Regions from separate parts of the Subdoligranulum sp. DSM 23681 genome, predicted to be linked through region 2. Evidence: predicted binding sites of a transcription regulator. Region 2 holds the regulator's gene; each other region holds the start of a gene.
What was found. The regulator HrcA, encoded in region 2, represses chaperone genes, less so after heat shock. The targets are predictions, from matches to a motif close to TGTTAGCACTCNNNNNNNNNGAGTGCTAACA.
Positions count from the first base shown of each region.

Region 1: the regulator HrcA is predicted to act here: its motif matches at 3,897-3,927, upstream of htpG (molecular chaperone HtpG).
Region 3: the regulator HrcA is predicted to act here: its motif matches at 1,650-1,680, upstream of AC127K_RS09590 (Hsp20/alpha crystallin family protein).

Region 1 is NZ_CM168050.1:2,755,965-2,762,396, reverse strand. It holds gene AC127K_RS12745 (J domain-containing protein) at 1-664, shown strand, start outside; gene AC127K_RS12740 (YkgJ family cysteine cluster protein) at 743-1,444, opposite strand; gene AC127K_RS12735 (D-isomer specific 2-hydroxyacid dehydrogenase family protein) at 1,441-2,427, opposite strand; gene AC127K_RS12730 (alpha/beta hydrolase) at 2,446-3,252, opposite strand; gene AC127K_RS12725 (C-GCAxxG-C-C family protein) at 3,268-3,732, opposite strand; gene htpG (molecular chaperone HtpG) at 3,973-5,877, shown strand; gene AC127K_RS12715 (sensor histidine kinase) at 5,969-6,432, opposite strand, start outside.
Region 2 is NZ_CM168050.1:462,673-469,104, reverse strand. It holds gene AC127K_RS02365 (Ice-structuring protein) at 1-125, shown strand, start outside; gene AC127K_RS02360 (NUDIX hydrolase) at 217-693, opposite strand; gene AC127K_RS02355 (stage V sporulation T C-terminal domain-containing protein) at 844-1,386, shown strand; gene hrcA (heat-inducible transcriptional repressor HrcA) at 1,571-2,596, shown strand; gene AC127K_RS02345 (nucleotide exchange factor GrpE) at 2,593-3,249, shown strand; gene dnaK (molecular chaperone DnaK) at 3,383-5,218, shown strand; gene dnaJ (molecular chaperone DnaJ) at 5,313-6,432, shown strand, end outside.
Region 3 is NZ_CM168050.1:2,076,292-2,082,723, forward strand. It holds gene trmB (tRNA (guanosine(46)-N7)-methyltransferase TrmB) at 1-65, shown strand, start outside; gene AC127K_RS09585 (putative ABC transporter permease) at 62-967, shown strand; gene AC127K_RS09590 (Hsp20/alpha crystallin family protein) at 1,064-1,510, opposite strand; gene AC127K_RS09595 (MATE family efflux transporter) at 1,782-3,119, opposite strand; gene AC127K_RS09600 (citrate/2-methylcitrate synthase) at 3,536-4,894, shown strand; gene pulA (type I pullulanase) at 5,074-6,432, shown strand, end outside.

The DNA of each region.
Region 1 (6,432 bases), 850 kb from region 2:
ATGCAAGCAGTATCACCCCGACCTGCATCCCGACGATCCCACCTGCGAAGACAAGTTCAAAGAAGTACAGGCCGCGTACAGCGAGATCATGCGCCTGCGTTCCGGCGGCGGCAGCCGTCAGCAGTCCCAGAGCGGCTACGGGCAAGGCAATGCCGGCGGATACAGCGGTTACGGCCGCCAAAATACCGGGTACCAGGATCCCTTCGGGTTCGGCTTTGGGTTTGATCCCTTTGGTTTTGGCGGCTATGAGACCCGCAGCAACACCGGACGGGAATCCCCCGAAATGCAGGCGGCCAACAACTATATCCGCAACGGCTATTACACGGAAGCCCTCAACGTGCTGAACAGCGTACCGGTGGCCGACCGTTCCGCCCGCTGGCACTATTACGCGGCACTGGCCAATTCCGGGCTTGGCAACAACATCAACGCCCAGAACGAAGCCCGCACTGCCGTAAATATGGAGCCCAACAACTTTGATTATCAGCGGCTGCTGGACCGGCTGCAGAACCCCGGCCGCACCTATGCTTCCTACCAGGAGGCCTACACCCAGCCCGGTTCCCGCATGCAGCAGGGCAACTTCTGCCTGCAGGCATGGCTGTATCTGATGATGTGCAACCTGTGCAGCATTTGCTGCTGCGGCGGACGCGGCTTCTTCTGCTGCTGACCATTTTCCATATAAAATCAAACAGCCCCTCTTCCCTGTGCGGCGATCCGCCGGGAAGAAGGGCTGTTTTACTTTGTTTCAGGGGTCGATGCCCAGCAATTTGTGCACAACCGGATACAGGATATCCAGGTTTTCCCGGAACTGGGGGTAGAATTCATCCCGGGTAGAGTAGTCGTAGTATAAAGCCCGTTCGATGCGCCGTACCGCCGGAGCAAAACGGGGATGTTCCCTGCCCCCTGCCGCCTTGAGCATGTCGGTCAGGCGGGTGCACTCCACCGCCCAGGAAGCGTCCGTGCCGGCACGTTCGGTCACGCCGGCATGTTCCAGATAGTCTGCCAGCGTCCTGTCGGGAGCGTCTGTTCCGCACAGCGGCAGCTGGGGAAAGTATTCTATCCGGGCAGTGTCCGGGTCGATGGACTGGCCCAACGGATACAGGGCGCAGGCCAGCGGACGGGCCGGATGAATGGCACAGCCGTCTCCTTCCAGAAAGGGGCAGTCTCCGGTACGGGCCGAGGGACGCAATACCAGCACCGGCAGGCAGGTAGCGGAACCGATCTGCCGGCGGCAGAAGGCTTCCGCCACCGTGCGGGGCGGAAGGCGCATCCACCGGGCCAGACGATACAGGTCCAGACCGGACAGCACCAGATCCCGACGGCTGCGGCAGCAGTCCCCGCAGCCCGCGCAGGCGAAAGAAAACGCATCCGACGGCTTCAGCCGCGGGCAATGGTCCAGGGCAGCCTCCAGTTCCGGTTCCCCGGTGCGGCCGGGTTCCAGACTCACAGCTTCACCTCGTTGGGTTCGGGACGTCCGGCAGCCATGTTGCTCACCGCCTCAAAGGCGCTCTGCACCATGCTGGCCACGTTCACGTCGGTATAGAAAGCGGTATGGGGACTGACGATCACGTTGGGGAAGCTGCGCAGCAAGGCCAGTTCCCGGTTTGCCAGTGCCTCTCCGGCGCGGTTGTAGTAGCAGATGCCGTTTTCATCCTCCACCACGTCCAGACCGGCGCCGCCGATCTTGCCGCTTTCCAGACCATTGACCAGCGCCTTGGGTTCGATCAGGGTCCCCCGGGCGGTGTTAATGAGGATCACACCCGGCTTCATTTTTTCAATGGCTGCCTCGTTGATCAGGTAATGGTTCTCCGGCGTGGCATTCAGGTGCAGGGTGATGACATCACTCTCGGCATACAGAGTGTCCAGATCCACGTACTCGGCCGTATTGCAGACTTCCTCATTGGGATACAGATCATAGGCCAGGATGCGGCAGCCGAACCCGGCCAGGTGCCGGATGACCGTGCGGCCGATCTTGCCCGTACCGATCACGCCGACGGTGCAGCTGGACAGATCCCGGCCCATCTTGCCGGCCAGAGAATAATCCTGCGCCACCGCACGCAGCATGATCTGGTTCATCTTGCGGGTGGCCATCAGCATGAGCATGATGGTATAGTTGGCCACGCCTTCCGGCGGATAATGGCTGTGGGAGACCCGCAGGCCCAGCTCTTTCGCGGTATCCAGCGGAATGTGGTCATATCCGATGCTACGGCAGGGCAGGTAGCGCACTCCCATTTGGGCAAAGGTCTGCAGGTATTCGGGGCGGATCTCGCAGGGGTTGGTGCTCACCGCATCGCAGCCTTCGGCCAGATGCAGGTTTTCCGGACAGGGCGGCTCGGAAGTCCAGGCGTAGTCGATACCGTACTTCTGTTTGAAGGGTTCACAATACGGCAGTTCATCGAACTCCCGCAAGGTATAGAAAAAGATTTTCATGGCAAAAGCGCCTCCTTGTTACAGGTGAAAATCAAAAACATCGGCCAGCCAGTCGATGCACAGCGGCAGCCATGTTGCATTATGGGGATCGGGATGGTTCACCTCACGGTGGCAGGTACTGCTGCCGTGGGCCCCATGGGGAAACAGATGCAGTTCATACGGCACATGGCACGCCTGCAGAGCCCCGACCAGCAGAAGGGTGTTCTGCACCGGAACCACATCGTCCTCCACGGTATGCCAGAGGAAAAAGGGCGGCATTCCGGGCTGCACCTGCTTTTCCAGGCTGAAAAGTTCCCAGAGGGACCGGTCATTCCCGGCCAGGTTTGCAATAGAACCTTTGTGGGCAAAATCCCCGGAAGTGATGACCGGATACCCCAGAATCACCGCATCAGGGCGCAGCCGCGAAGCCTCCGCTCCCAGGTCTGCACAGACTTCGGGACGATGGGCCAGCAGCGCCACAGAGGCGGCCAGATGCCCGCCCGCCGAGAACCCGCATACAGCCAGACGGTGGGGGTCCAGATTGAGCGCGGCGGCATTCCGGCGCAGATGCAGGATGGCACCGGCCGCATCCCGCAGCGGTGCAAACCCCAGAGGGGCCGGCGTGGTGTTGGCGGTGGTGTAGGTCAGAATAAACACCTGATACCCCGCGTTGAGGAAGTTCATGGCCACAGGGTCCCCTTCCCGGTGGCCGCAATGGTCGTATCCGCCGCCGGGAATGATCAGTACCCCGGGGCGCACCTTATAATCCGGCATATGGTCGTCGGGGTCGCGCAGGTACCCCACTATGCGGGCACCGCTGGGCATGGTGTACTCATACAGATGCATGATTCTCTCCCCTTTTTATTTGTGCTCGGGCAGCGGATGCGCGGCAATATAGTCATCCAGAATATTGGCCGCCAGCCGGACCAGCTCCGGGCAAGGACGTTTTTTATAGTATTCCGGCGTGCGGGGGCTGGCTACCGGGCTCCCCTCCGCCTTTTTCAGGCCCAGCAGTTCCCGGCAGACGATGCTGCCGCCGCCGTTTTCGGTGCGGTAACGTTCTGCCAGTGCCTGCACTTCCGTATACAGGGCGGTTTTCTGGGACGGGTCCGGGCTGCCGTACAGCGCCCCCAGCACCAGCACGATGCCGGAAAAGGCGCCGCAGACCTCCCGCAGGCGTCCCACGCCGCCGCCGAAGCCTGCCGACATGGTCAGGGCCTGCTCCGGGGTCAGGTGCATTTCTTCCGCATAGGCCAGCGCCACGGACTGGGCACAGTTATAGCCTTTCATAAAATTGTTGTAGGCCTCATCACCATGAATGGACATTGGTACACTTCCTTGTATATTATTATTGTTTTTGTTCTTGGTTTGCTTCAACCAATAGAATAGCGCAAACCTTTGCGTTTGAAAAGAGGGATTTACACGTTTTTGAATTTTTTGTAAAAAGGCCTGTTTTCGCTTGCACTTTGCGCAGCAGAGTGCTACACTATCATTAGCACTTGACTTGCAAGAGTGCTAAATCGTGGTAAAACAAAGAAATTCAGATACAAAGAGGTCGATCATTTTATGGGTATGCATCAATTCAAGGCCGAAAGCAAAAAGCTGCTGGACCTGATGATCAATTCCATCTACACCAACAAGGAGATCTTTCTGCGTGAATTGATCTCCAACGCGTCGGATGCCTGCGACAAACTGTATTTCAAGTCCCTGACCGACACCAGCATCGGTGTGAGCAAGGCAGACCTGAAAATCCACATTGCCGCCGACAAGGACACCCGCACCCTGACCGTGAGCGATAACGGCATCGGCATGACCAAGGAAGAGCTGGAAAAGAATCTGGGCACCATCGCCAAGTCCGGCAGCCTGGACTTCAAGCAGGAAAACCAGAACGAGAACATCGACATCATCGGCCAGTTTGGCGTGGGCTTCTACTCCGCCTTCATGGTAGCGTCCAAGGTGACGGTCATCTCCCGTGCTCTGGGTTCCGATGAGGCCTGGAAGTGGGAGTCCAAGGGTGTGGAAGGCTACACCCTGACCCCCGCCGAAAAGGAAGACGTGGGCACCGATGTGATCATGGTGCTGAAAGAGGACGCCGAAAACGAGGACTACAGCCACTATCTGGAAGAGTACACTCTGGCCGATCTGGTGAAGAAGTACAGCGATTATGTGCATTATCCCATCACCATGTACCGGGAAAAGAGCCGTCAGAAGCCGAAGCCGGAGGACGCCGGGGATGACTACAAGCCCGAGTGGGAGACCTACACCGAACTGGAAACCCTGAACAGCATGGTTCCCATCTGGAAGCGGGACAAGAAAGAGCTGAAGGATGAGGACTACAACGAGTTCTACAAAAACCGTTTCAACGATTACACCGACCCGCTGCGGGTGATCACCTCCCGCACCGAGGGCACCGCCACCTACACCGCTCTGCTCTTTGTGCCCGGACGTACCCCCTACGATTACTACACCAAGGAATACGAGAAGGGACTGGCCCTGTACGCTTCCGGCGTGCTGATCATGGACAAGTGCGCAGACCTGCTGCCCGACTACTTCAGCTTCATCAAGGGCATTGTGGACAGCGAGGACCTGAGCCTGAACATCAGCCGTGAGACCCTGCAGAAAGACAGCCAGCTGCGCCTGATCCGCAACAGTCTGGAAAAGAAGATCAAGAACGAACTGCACGCCATGCTGGTCAACGACCGCGAAAAGTATGAGACCTTCTGGAAGGCCTTCGGCCGCCAGATCAAGTTCGGCATCTACGGCGACTACGGCATGCACAAGGATCTGCTGGCCGACCTGCTGATGTTCTTCTCCGCCAAGGAACAGAAGTATGTGACTCTGGATGAGTACATCGAAAAGATGCCCGAAGACCAGAAGTGCATCTACTACGCCGCCGGCGACGATGCGGCCCGCCTGAGCAAGCTGCCCAACGCCCAGCTGGTTCTGAGCAAGGGCTACGACCTGCTGCTGTGCACCGAGGATGTGGATGAGTTCTGCCTGCAGATCATGCACAACTACAAGGAGAAGGAATTCAAGAACATCAATGCCGGTGATCTGGGGCTGGCCACCGATGAGGAAAAGAAGGCCGCCGAAGACGCCGCCAATGAGAACAAGGATCTGTTTGAGGCCATCAAGAACGCCCTGAACGGCAAGATCAAGGAAGTCAAGGCCAACCCGACTCTGAAAGATCATCCGGTGTGCCTGTCCAGCGAAGGCGGACTGTCTATGGAGATGGAGAAGGTCCTGCGCAAGATGCCCGGTAACACCGAGGGCATGGAGAGCACCAAGGTACTGGAACTGAACACCACCCATCCTGTCTTTGCCGCCCTGCAGGCCGCCCAGGCTGCCGGCGACACTGACAAGATCAACAAATACAGCGAACTGCTGTATGACCAGGCCCTGCTCATTGAGGGTCTGCCCATCGAAGATCCTGTGGCGTATGCCCAGCTGGTCTGCGACCTGATGAAGTAACCAAGGGGATCACCCCTGCCAAAAAACAAGCCGGGGCGCCCTGCCGTCCTGTTCCGCACCAAGCGGAGCAGGGGCAGGGCGCCCCGGTTTTTTATTGCTTTTCTGAATTCGGTTCTTCTGCCAAAGGCAGCCTTACAACGGTACGGGCACCGTGGGGCGTATTCTGGCCGAATTGCACCTGCCCCCCATGGGCTTTCACGATCTGTTCCACAATGTGCAGTCCCAGCACATGGGGCTGCGTGCCGGAAAGGCAATTGCCCTCCAGAACCGCCAACACCGCCGGCGGGTACCCGCTGCCGGTATCGGCAACAGCCACGGCAAGGGTGGTTTCCTCCCTTCGGGCATGAACGGTGATGGCGCACCCCGGGTTGTGTCTGGCACTGTTGCCCAGCAGATTGGTGAAGGCCCGCCCCAGCAAAGACGCATCCGCATCCAGCACCAGCCTCTCTGCCAGCGGGTCCAGGTCAAAGTCCAGGGTACAGGTCTCCCCCACGCCGGAATTGCAGAAATCGGTAACGATCCGGCGCAGCAGCTCCCCTGCATGTATCGGTGCAC
Region 2 (6,432 bases):
AGACCACCCCTGCTGAAGACGGCACGGGGGAGGAAAACACGGACGGCAGCGGTGAAGGGGATACCGGAGACACCTCCGACTCGACCACCGACGAACCGGCCACATCCACGGCCACCTCAGACTGATTTGACTCCATAAAAACAGCAGCCCCGTACGGAAGCCTTCTTCCGCATGGGGCTGCTTTCTTCTTTAATATAGGAAGTGGACGGGATGTGGTCAGCGGGGCAGTTCCTGACCGTTCAGGCAGGCGCGCACCAGAACGTCTTTTTCATACTGCAGTTCCAGATGAAAGAACGGCTCGTTCCCGGCCAGCAGGGCAAAAAAAATCTTGTCGCCTTCCCAGATGGGCAGGGCGGACACCTTTTCCTTGTCCACCCATTCCAGGTCGCCCTCGTCGCATACGCGCATCTCTCCGGAAAAATCGGTGCAGGTAAACAGGTGCATCCGCTCGGCCGGCCATGGTGGACAGAAAAAGTCCACGATGCCCCGGTACAGGGGTGTGTGCATGGTCAGACCGGTCTCCTCCTGCACCTCCCGCAAAGCGCAGGCCACCGCGTCTTCTCCGGGCTCGAACTTGCCCCCGACGCCGATCCATTTGTCTTTGTTTACGTCCTGCTTTTTCTTTACCCGATGCAGCATCAGGTACTGCCCATCCCGTTCCAGATAGCACAGGGTGGTCTGCAACAATTCCATGGTATGCCTCCTGCGGATGAATTTCCTTCATCTTACCACGCTGTCCGGCTGCGGGTCAAATCCTGCCTTTGCATAATTTGGATACAGATGCAGACAATACCAACAGCCAAGGAAGCAAATACCAAAAGCAGACGTTCAAGGAGTATGTGTATGAAAGCAACAGGGATCGTGCGCCGCATTGATGAGCTGGGCCGGGTGGTCATTCCCAAGGAGATCCGCCGTACCCAGCGCATCCGCCAGGGCGACGCACTGGAAATTTTTACCGACGCCGGCGGGGAAGTGGTGTTCAAAAAGTATTCCCCCCTGGTGGAACTGGGACAGCTTTCGGGCGTGTATGCCGATGTGCTGGCCAAAAACCTGCACTGTCCGGTACTGGTCTGCGACCGGGACACCATCGTGGCGGCCACCGGCCCCAACAAGGCAGACCTGAAAGGCCGTCCGGTGTCCGACGCCATGCAGAAGCTGCTGGCCATGCGGACGACCTATACCGCGCCAGCTGACCCGGAACGCCGCCTGCGCGCACTGGAACGCAGTGACCGCCAGATCCTGTGTGCGTCGCCCATCGTAGCCCACGGAGATGTGGAGGGCGGGGTGCTGACACTGGGAACTGCCAAAGACCCGCCGCCGGATGAGCACACCGTCGCAAGCCTTGCCATTGCGGCCGCCTTCCTGGCAAAGTGGATGGAAGAATGATGAAAGGACCCGCGGACCGTCTGCCCCAGCCCGGGCAGGCGGTCTGCGGGCTTCTTTGTGTCAAAACTGTTAAACTTTCAAACTTTTCTGCAAAAACTCTTGACAGCCGGGGAAGGAGGGATATAATAGACTTAGCACTCGGGAACAGAGAGTGCTAAACGAGAAGCGAAAGGAAGTGGGCGGCATGGCAATGGACCGGCGCAAGCAGCGCATTCTGGAAGCCGTCGTCGCCCTGTACGGGGCCGACGGGGAACCGGTCGGTTCCGGCCTGCTGGCCAATTATTTCGACATGGCCCTCTCCAGCGCCACATTGCGCAACGAGATGGCTGCCCTGACCAAGCTGGGGCTGCTGGAACAGCCCCACACTAGTGCGGGCCGGGTGCCCAGCGCACAGGGTTACCGCTATTATCTGGATCATCTGTTGGGAGCACCGGGCATCACCGAGCTCCCGAAGGAAGACCGGGAACACATTGATGAACTCTTTGCCGCCATGGATGCCGAGCCGGAAAAGCTGGCCCAGAGCGCAGCCCGCGCTCTGGCCGAGATCACCGGGCTGGCAGCGGCGGTCAGCACACCCCAGTCGGACGATCTTTGCATCGCCCATTTCGAGGTGGTGCAGGTAGGGCGCTACACCGCAGCCGTGCTGGCCGTGACCAGCGCCGGCGGGGTGCGGACCCGCGTGGCCCGCGTGGCGGATGGATTCACCCGCGCCGATGCCCAGACCCTGGCTACCCTGCTCAACTGCAACCTGACCTTTGTGGTGCCGGAGGATGTGACCGAGACCTTGAGCGCCGAGCTGCTGCTGGCGGCCGGCGAGCGTCTGGCTCCGGTGGTCCGCGCCGCCGAAGCGCTGGTGCGCACCACCCCGCGGGTCTACTTTGAAGGCGCGCAGCATCTGGCCCAGATGACCGATGTGCGCAAGAACCTGGGCCTGCTGCTGGAGATCTTCTCCGACAGCGAAGCGGCCCGCACCCTCATCGAGCCCCACGGCAACAAACTTACCGCCACCCTGGGCGAGGATGTCCGGCCGGAAATGCCGGGTGTCTGCGTCGTCAGCAAACGGTATCTGGCGGGCGGCGGCCTCACCGGCACGGTGGCGCTGATCGGCTCCAACCGGATGCACTTCCAACAGTTGATTCCCATCCTTGAATATTTTGCAACCAAACTCGGGCAGCAGATGTCCGGAAAAAAGCAGGAGGAGCAGACATGAGCTCTACAAACGAAACCAAGAAGCCCAACGGAGCGGCAGAACCCACGGCAGAAGCGCAGAGCGCGCCGGCCGACACCGCACCCAAGGCTGAGCAGGCTGCCGAGACCGCTGCGCCTCAGGCAGACAAGACCGAGACCAAAGCCGAACCCAAGGCCGAAAAGGAAAAGAAGGACTGGTTCGGCAAGAAGAACCGGGAACTGGAAGCGGCCCAGGCCAAGCTGGAAGCAGCGGAAGCCAAGAACAAGGAGCTGAAAGATCAGCTGCTGCGCACCGCCGCCGAGTACGACAACTACCGCAAGCGTACCGCCCGGGAAGCGGATATGAAGTTCAATGACGGTGTCAGCCACGCCGTGACCCAGATCCTCACGATTCTGGACACCCTGGATATGGCCGCCAACGCCGACTGCGCCGACGAGAACTACAAGAAGGGCGTCGTGATGACCCTGGACAAGGCCGCCAAGGCCCTGGATACTCTGCACATCGTGGAGATCGAAGCCCTGGGCAAGCCTTTTGACCCCCAGTTCATGAACGCCGTGCAGCAGGTCCCGCCGGAAGAAGGGCAGGAGAGCGGCACCGTCGTCCGGGTCTTCCAGAAGGGCTACAAGATCGGCGACAAGATCATCCGCCACGCCACCGTGGTCGTGGCCGAATAAAGCATGAACCGGGCCCCATGCCCGTTTCAGATACAAAGACATTTCCAATTTCATCATCGAACCATAAAAACAACAACAACCCAACCGCCCCGAAAGAGGGACAGGGAAAGGAAAACGAAGGGAGTTTTTCATTATGAGTAAGATCATCGGTATTGACCTTGGTACTACCAACAGCTGCGTCGCCGTTATGGAAGGCGGCGAGCCCGTCGTCATCGCTAACTCTGAGGGCGCCCGCACCACGCCTTCCGTCGTCGGCTTCACCAAGACCGGCGAGCGTCTGGTCGGCCAGGTCGCCAAGCGTCAGGCCATCACCAACCCCGAAAACACCATTTCTTCCATCAAGCGTAAGATGGGCACTGCCGAAAAGGTCCATGCCGGCGGCAAGGACTACACCCCCGAAGAGATCAGCGCTATGATCCTGAGCAAGCTGAAGGCTGACGCCGAAGCTTACCTGGGCGAGCCCGTCACGGAGGCCGTCATCACCGTGCCTGCCTACTTCAACGACAGCCAGCGTCAGGCCACCAAGAACGCCGGCACCATCGCCGGCCTGAACGTGCGCCGTATCATCAACGAGCCCACCGCCGCTTCTCTGGCTTACGGCATCGATAAGGAAGCCGACCAGAAGATCATGGTCTACGACCTGGGCGGCGGTACCTTCGATGTCTCCATCATCGAGATGGGCGACGGCGTGACCGAAGTTCTGGCCACCAACGGTGATACCCACCTGGGCGGCGATGACTTCGACCAGCGCATCATCGACTGGATGGCCGAGGACTTCAAGCGCGAGAACAACATCGACCTGCGTCAGGACAAGATGGCTGCCCAGCGCCTGAAGGAAGCTGCCGAAAAGGCCAAGATCGAGCTGTCCAGCGCCACTTCCACCAACATCAACCTGCCCTTCATCACCGCGGATGCCAACGGCCCCAAGCACCTGGATATGACCCTGACCCGGGCCAAGTTCAACGAGCTGACCTCCGATCTGGTCGACCGCACCATGACCCCCGTCCGCAAGGCTCTGGCCGATGCCGGCCTGAAGGCCAGCGACCTGAAGAAGGTCCTGATGGTTGGCGGTTCCACCCGTATCCCGGCTGTCTATGACGCCGTGAAGAAGGAACTGGGCTGCGAACCCTTCAAGGGCATCAACCCCGATGAATGTGTCGCTGTGGGCGCTGCCATCCAGGGCGGTGTTCTGCAGGGCGATGTGAAGGGCCTGCTGCTGCTGGATGTCACCCCGCTGAGCCTGGGCATTGAGACCCTGGGCGGCGTCTGCACCAAGATCATCGACCGCAACACCACCATCCCCACCAAGAAGAGCCAGATCTTCTCCACTGCCGCCGACAACCAGCCCAGCGTGGAAGTCAACGTTCTGCAGGGCGAGCGTGAGTTTGCCCGCGACAACAAGAGCCTGGGTACCTTCCATCTGGACGGCATCGCTCCGGCTCCCCGCGGCGTGCCTCAGATCGAAGTTACCTTTGATATCGATGCCAACGGCATTGTGCACGTAAGCGCCAAGGACCTGGGCACCGGCAAGGAACAGAGCATCACCATCACCGCTTCCACCAACATGAGCAAGGACGACATCGACAAGGCCGTCAAGGACGCCGAGCAGTATGCCGCCGAGGACAAGAAGCGCCGCGAAGAGGTCGACACCCGCAACAACGCCGACCAGATGGTCTTCCAGACCGAGAAGGCTCTGAACGAGCTGGGTGACAAGGTCTCCGCCTCTGAAAAGAGCGAAGTCGAGACCAAGCTGTCCGCTCTGAAGGAAGCCCTGAAGTCCGGCACCATCGACGACATCAAGGCCAAGCAGGACGACCTGCAGAAGGCTTTCTACGCCATCAGCGAAAAGGTCTATCAGCAGGCTGCCCAGCAGCAGGGCGCCCAGGGCCAGCCGACCCCCGGCCAGCAGGCCACTGGCAACGGCCAGGCGGATGACGGCGCCGTTGACGCCGACTTCCATGAAGTCTGATCTGTCCAAAATCCAGTAAGTTCCCATCGGGCCGCCGCCGGCACATCCGGCGGCGGCCATTGTGGGGCTTGTACAGAAATAAAGGTGTGATTCTATGGCAGACAAAAGAGATTATTACGAGGTGCTTGGCGTCGGCAAAAATGCCAGCGAGGCAGAGATCAAAAGCGCCTACCGCAAGCTTGCCAAAAAGTACCACCCCGACCTGAACCCCGGCGACAAGACCGCCGAGGAAAAGTTCAAAGAGGTCAATGAAGCCAACGACGTCCTTTCCGACCCGGAAAAGCGCAAGCGTTACGACCAGTTCGGCTTTGCCGGGGTCGATCCCAACTATGCCGCAGCCAACGGCGGCGCCGGATTCGGCGGCGCGGGCGGCTTTGGCGGCGTGGACCTGGGGGATATCTTCGGCGATATCTTCGGCGGCGGTTTCGGCGGCTTCGGCGGTTTTGGCGGCGGCAGCGGGCGTACCCGCGCCAACGCTCCCCGCAAGGGACATGACATCCAGGCCAGCGTGATCCTGACCTTTGAGGAAGCGGCCCACGGCTGCGCCAAGAAAGTCACCATCAACCGGCAGGAATCCTGCCCCGATTGCCAGGGCACCGGTGCCGCCAAGGGCTCCAGCCCCGAAACCTGTCCCCAGTGTAATGGCCGCGGGTATGTGGTGACCCAGCAGCGCACCCCCTTCGGTGTGATGCAGAGCCAGCAGCCCTGCCCCCACTGCGGCGGGCGCGGCACCGTCATCAAGGACCCCTGCAAGACCTGCCGCGGTACCGGCAAGGTGAGCAAGCGCAAGACGCTGGAAGTCAACATCCCCGCCGGTATCGACGATGATCAGAACATCGCGCTGCGCGGCCAGGGCGATGCCGGTTCCAACGGTGGTCCGGCCGGTGACGTGATCGTGCATGTGACCGTCAAGCCCGACCCCATCTTCCTGCGGGACGGCTACGACGTGACCGTGCGTGTGCCCATCACCTTCAGTCAGGCGGTTCTGGGCGATGAGATCGAAGTACCTACCGTGGACGGTCGGGTCTCCCAGAAGATTCCCGAAGGCACCCAGAGCGGTACCCGGTTCCGTCTGCGCGGTCAGGGTATTCAGTATCTGAATGGCCGCGGCCGCGGTGACCAGTATGTCATCGTGGAAGTGGAGATCCCCAAGAAGCTGACCCGTGCCCAGCGCGACGCCCTGAAGGCGTTTGACGAATCCCTCAAGGATGACA
Region 3 (6,432 bases), 1.5 Mb from region 2:
GCGCGGTGACCTGGGTGGAACCCAAGGAACTGGCCCGCCGTCTGGACGGGGAGGATGAAGAATGACCGCCGCCTGTACCCTCTCCCAATATGTGTGCTTCTTTTTTGTGTATTCCATCCTGGGCTGGTGCGTGGAGGTGGCCTTTGCGGCGGTGAACACCCGCCAGCTGGTCAACCGGGGCTTCCTCAACGGGCCGGCCTGTCCGGTGTACGGCTTCGGCATGGTGGGGCTGCTGGCGGTGCTGGGGCCCTGGCAGAGCAACATAGCCATGGTCTTCGTGGTGGCCGCCGTGCTGGCCACCCTGGTGGAACTGGTGGCCGGTGTGGCGTTGTACAAACTGTTTCACACCCGCTGGTGGGACTACACCAAGTTCCGGGGCAACCTGGGCGGGTTCATCTGCCCCCGGTTCTCCCTGCTGTGGGGACTGGGCGGCATCATCATGGTGCGTCTGGTGCATCCGCCGGTGGCCGCTGCTGTGCAGGCTGTCCCGCCTCTGGCCCTGGCCGTGGCGAACGGGGTGCTGACGGTGGTCTTCGCGGTGGATGTGGGCATCTCCTTCGCCCAGGCCGCCGGTCTGGAACGCCGCCTGGAACGCCTGAAGGACTTCTCCGCGGCCATGCGCCGGCTGAGCGATGCCATGACCGACAAGATCGGCACCGGCGCCATGACGGTGGACACCCTGCTGGACGAGCAGAAGCTGCAGCTCATGCTGGCCGCCATGGAAGGGCGGGAAAACACCGCCGCCCTGCGGGAGCAGCTGCTGGATATGGCGGCCCGGGCCCGCACCGTGCGTGCCGAAGTGGAACGTCTGGCCCGACAGCAGCATTTCGGCGAAGGCCGTCTGCTGCGGGCCTTCCCCCATATGAAAGCCCCCAGCTATGACGAGGTCCTGACCCGGCTGCGTGCCGCCACCGCCCGGTTGGCCCGCACCGCCCGGGAACTGAAGGACAAGGTCTCCGGCCAGTAAAGATCCCCTGTACAGACAAAAAAGCCCCGGCCCCGCGTTGTTGGCGCGGGGCCGGGGCTGTGTGTTTTTTTGCTTCGGACGAAACCCGTCAGCCGATCATTCGATGGCGATCAGGTTGGGCTGTGCGGGAAGTTCGGGCGCGGCCTTGGGCAGATGGATCTTCAGGATGCCATCCTCGAACTTGGCGGAGATGTCCTCCGGCTTCAGCTGGTCGCCCACATAGAAGCTGCGGCTGCAGGCGCCGGTGTAACGTTCCCGGCGGATGTAGCGGCCGTTCTTGTTCTCGTCATCCTTGTCCAGGCCCTTGGCGGCGGAGATGGTCAGGTAGCCCTGTTCCAGCTTCAGGCTGACTTCGTCCTTCTTGAAACCGGGCAGGTCGATATCCAGCTCATAGGCGTCCTCCGTCTCCCGGATATCCGACTTCATCAGGTTCTTGGCGTTCTTGCCGTAGAGCGGATTGTGGTTGCCGAAGAAGGGGCGCATACCGTACATATCATCAAACATATCATCAAACAGATCTTCACCAAAAATGCTGGGCAACATAAGTCATAACCTCCATTCAAACCGGCTGTTGGCCGGCTGTCAAACGCTGCCCGCCCGACGGCGGTCTGCTGCCGGACGTCTGCCTTGGTGGGGAGCTCTTTGTTTCTCTCTCAAGGTACGGTTATACTATACCACTGAATTTTAGCGCTGTCAAGCCTAGAGTGCTAAAATTCACATAAAGTTAACAAGTATACAAAATGTATATAATGCGGAAGGCCCGACTCCTCTTTCTGTACGCACAGGAAAGGGATCGGGCCTTTTGCCGCAAAAGTCAGCGGTGCGCCGCGTACCGGCGGCGGAAGTCCAGCAGCAGGCCGGCGGCCAGCAGGGCAGCCAGCAGGGCGGTTCCGGGCTGGTTGCACCACAATCCGCTCAGGCCCCAGGGCCACAGGGCGGCGATGAGCCCCACGGGAAAGACCAGTGCCACCGCCACCGACAGGATGGAAGCCTGCAGGGGCTTTTCCACCGCCGAAAGAAAACTCTGGGCGGCAAAGCTGAACCACCGGGTCAGATACCCCAGACTGAACAGCTGTACCGCGGGAATGGCCATAGCCAGCACTCCGCTGCCTTCGCTGCCAACAAACAGGGAGGCTGTCTGGGCGGGAAAGGCCAGCAGCAGCCCTGCCGCCGCCAGGGAGATCACTGCGCTGGCGGCAAAGCAGCGCTTTTCAATGGCCAGCACCCGGTCCCGGCGCCCGGCGCCCCAGTTGTAGCCCACGGCGGGCTGCAGGGAATCGCACATGCCGTACAAAAGGGGCAGCACAAAGCCGTCCACATACATCAGGATGCCGTAGACCGATACGGCGTTGGCTCCTCCCAGGCGCAGCAGCACCATGTTCATGATGATGGAGGTCACCCGTCCGGCAATGTTGCTCAGAAAGGTGGGGCAGCCGCAGCTGAAGATGCTGCCCACGATGTGCCGGGTGAACCGGGGCCGGCGGAACCGCAGGGGCATCCGTCCGGCCAGAAAGGGTCCCATGGCCAGCACGGCACACACCGTCATGCCCAGGCAGGCGCCCAGGGCCGCCCCCGCAATGCCCATGCCCACCACATACAGCAGGAAAAATTCCAGTCCGGCGCACAGGACCGACATGAGCACGTTCAGCCACATGCTGGTCTTGATCCGCCCGCAGATGCGCAGGTAGTTGTCCGCCGCAAAGACGATGCTCACCAGCGGGGAAAACAGGGCGTACACCCGCATGTACTGCACCGCCAGGGTCAGCAGTTCTCCCTCGGCGCCCATCCAGCCCAGCAGGGTGGGGGCCAGCAGGTACAGCACCCCGCCGGTAAGGGCGCCCAGCCCCACCACCAGCAGACAGGCACAGGTAAAGAGGTTGTCCGCTTCCCGGGGGAGCTTTTCTCCCAGCCGCACCGAGATGGGCACCGCCGACCCCACCCCGATGAGGTCGGCCAGGGCAAAGTTGATGATGACCAGGGGCATGGCCAGGTTCAGGGCCGCAAAGGCACTGTCCCCCAGAATGCGTCCCACAAAGATGCCGTCCATGAGCTGGTACAGGGAAGAAGCCAGCATCCCCACCGATCCGGGCAGGGCAGCCCGGAAAAACAGGCGCTGGGGCGGTGTTTCCAAAAACAAAGTCTTCTGATCCATACGTCCTCCTGCAACTTCGGATACGGCCCGCAGGGTTGAAAAAAGCGCCGGATAAGGCAGGCATCTCAGCCTGTGTCTTATCCGGCGCGTCATTTCTCCAAACAAATTTGTTCCGAATGACTTGCCCTCCGAGCAACAGCCTTACCATAGCACAGCTTTCCGGCCATGTCAATAGGGGTTCCTTGCTGTCCGGCGGGGAATTTTTGTCGCTGTTCACACAAAATTTACGGCGTGTTCATTTGACACCTTGTACAACAAAGCGTATAATAAAAGCGTATATCCTTATTTTGAATGATGGTGTGGTCTGTGCCGGACCAGGCACACATCCGATAGTATATATTATAGTATATATTTTAAAAAGGTAGGCGAAGGGCTTTCGGCACGGACAGAAAGAGAAAAAAGGGAGGTCTTTTGATATGGGCGAATACGCAGCCATCGAAAAGGAAGCGCAGGTCTTTACCGACCTGTGCCTGAACAACGACAAAATCGATCCGGCGCTGTTTGATCAGTTCGGCGTCAAGCGCGGTCTGCGCGACAAGGACGGCAAGGGCGTTCTGGCCGGCATCACCAACATTTCGCGCATCGACGCCTTTGAGGAGCGCGACGGCAAAAAGGTCCCCTGTGAAGGCAAGCTGTGGTACCGCGGCTACAACGTCTACGACCTGATCAAGGGGCTGCGGGGCAAGCGCTACGGCTTTGAGGAAGCTGCCTACCTGCTGCTGCTGGGGGACCTGCCCAATGCCGAGCAGCTGAAGACCTTCAACGAGACCCTGGTCAAGTGCCGGGACCTGCCCACCAACTTCATCCGGGACGTCATTATGAAGGCCCCCACCAAGGACCTGATGAACAGCCTGACCCGCAGCGTGCTGACCCTGGCCTCCTACGACGATTCGGTGGGGGACAACAGCCTGCAGACCCAGCTGGAACAGTGCCTGAAGCTCATCAGCGTCTTTCCCATGCTGGCGGTGTACGGCTACCATGCCTATAACTACTATGTGAACATGGGCAGCATGTATATCCATCGCCCCCGGCCGGAACTCTCCGCTGCCGAAAACCTGCTCCAGATGCTCCGCCCCGACCAGAGCTACACCCCGCTGGAAGCTCACGTTCTGGACATTGCCTTGCTTTTGCACATGGAGCACGGCGGCGGCAACAACTCCACCTTCACCACCCGCGTGGTCACCTCCTCCGGGTCGGATACCTACTCGGTCATGGCGGCGGCCCTGTCCAGCCTGAAGGGCCCCAAGCACGGCGGCGCCAACATCAAGGTCATGGAAATGTGCCAGGACATCCGCAAGAACGTGCACGATGTCACCGACGACGAGGAACTCAAGGCCTATCTGGGCAAGATCGTGGACAAGGAAGCCTTCGACCGCAAGGGCCTGATCTACGGCATGGGCCACGCGGTGTACTCCCTGTCCGACCCCCGTGCGGTGGTCTTCAAGGGCTTTGTGCAGCAGCTGGCCGAAGCCAAGGGCCGCAAGGAGGACTTCAACTTCTACAACGCCATTGAGCGTCTGGCACCCCAGGTCATTGCCGAAAAGCGGCACATCTACAAGGGCGTTTCCACCAACGTGGACTTTTACAGCGGCTTCGTGTACAACATGCTGGACATTCCGGTGGAGCTGTACACCCCCATCTTCGCCGTGGCCCGCATCGTGGGCTGGAGCGCCCACCGCATGGAAGAGCTGGTCAACGTGGACAAGATCATCCGTCCCGCCTACCAGAGCATCATGGAACCCCGGGACTACAAGCCCCTGGACCAGCGCGGCTGATTCCTTTCGCATCATCGGCACGGACCGTTCCCCTCCGGGAGCGGTCCGCTTTTTTGCGGTTGTATGTGAGACGGCTTCCTGTTTGTTTCTCTTGCAATCAGAGCAAACTCCTGTTACTCTAATACTATAAGGGTGACCGCCCCCGGCGGTCAATCGTGTGCGGAGGAGGAAAACCACCTATGAACCAGAACCTGAAGGACCTGCCGGTCTACACCGGCAACGACCTGGGCGCGGTGTACACAAGGCGGTCCACGACCTTCACCCTGTGGGCGCCCACCGCAGCAGGGGTCACCCTGCGCCGGTACACCACCGGCACCGACGCCGAACCCGGCGCCCGGGAACTGGACTCGGTGCCCCTGCGTCCGGCGGAACAGGGCACCTGGCGGGCCACCGTGGGCGGGGACCTGGCCGGACAGTACTATGTGTATGAGCTCACCTTTGCCGACGGCCACACCGCCACGGCGGTGGACCCCTATGCCCGGGCCTGCGGCTGCAACGGGCAGCGGGGGATGGTGCTGGACGACACGGCGGCCCAGCCGGAAAACTGGCCCGCCGACCGCCGTCCCGCCCGGGCCGACGACCCCGCCGCCCGCAGCGTGTGGGAGGTGCATGTGGCGGATTTTTCCGCCGATGAGCACAGCGGCATCCGTCCCGAATGGCGGGGCAAGTTCCTGGCCTTCACCCAGGAGGACTCCACCCTGGACTGTGAGGGGGAACACCCCACCTGCCTGAACTATCTGCAGCGGCTGGGGGTCAGCCATGTGCAGCTCCAGCCCATCTTTGATTTTGCCACGGTGGATGAGCGCGCCGGCGGCTACAACTGGGGATACGACCCCCTGAACTACAATGTGCCCGAAGGCTCCTACGCCACCGACCCCTTCCACGGGGAAGTCCGGGTGCGGGAATGCCGGACCATGGTGGCAGCCCTGCACAAGGCGGGGCTGGGGGTCGTCATGGATGTGGTGTACAACCACACCTACTACGCCGACAACTGGATGGAGCGCATTGTCCCCGGCTACTGGCTGCGCCGCACCCCGGACGGGCGGCTGACCAACGGCTCCGGCTGCGGCTGCGATCTGGCCAGCGAGCACCCCATGGTGCGCAAGTACATGGTGGATTCGGTGGTCTACTGGGCCACCGCCTATCACATCGACGGATTCCGCTTCGACCTGATGGCCCTCCATGATGTGGAGACCATGAACGCCATCCGGGCCGCCCTGGACGCTTTGCCCGGAGGCAGGAACATCCTCATGTACGGCGAACCCTGGCAGGGGGGCGCCACCTGCATGGAACCGGGGGCCGTCCCGGCGGACAAGAACGCCCTGCCTCAACTGGACAGCCGCATCGGCATCTTCTGTGACAACACCCGGGACACGGTGAAGGGCGGCGTCTTTGACGCCCGGGCCCCCGGGTATGTGAACGGCGCCCCCGGGGCGGGGTACACCCTGCTCCATGCCTTGGGGGCCTACCGGGACGGGTCCGAGGGCATGCGCCCCCAGGCATCGGGGCAGATCGTGCAGTATGTGTCTGCCCACGAC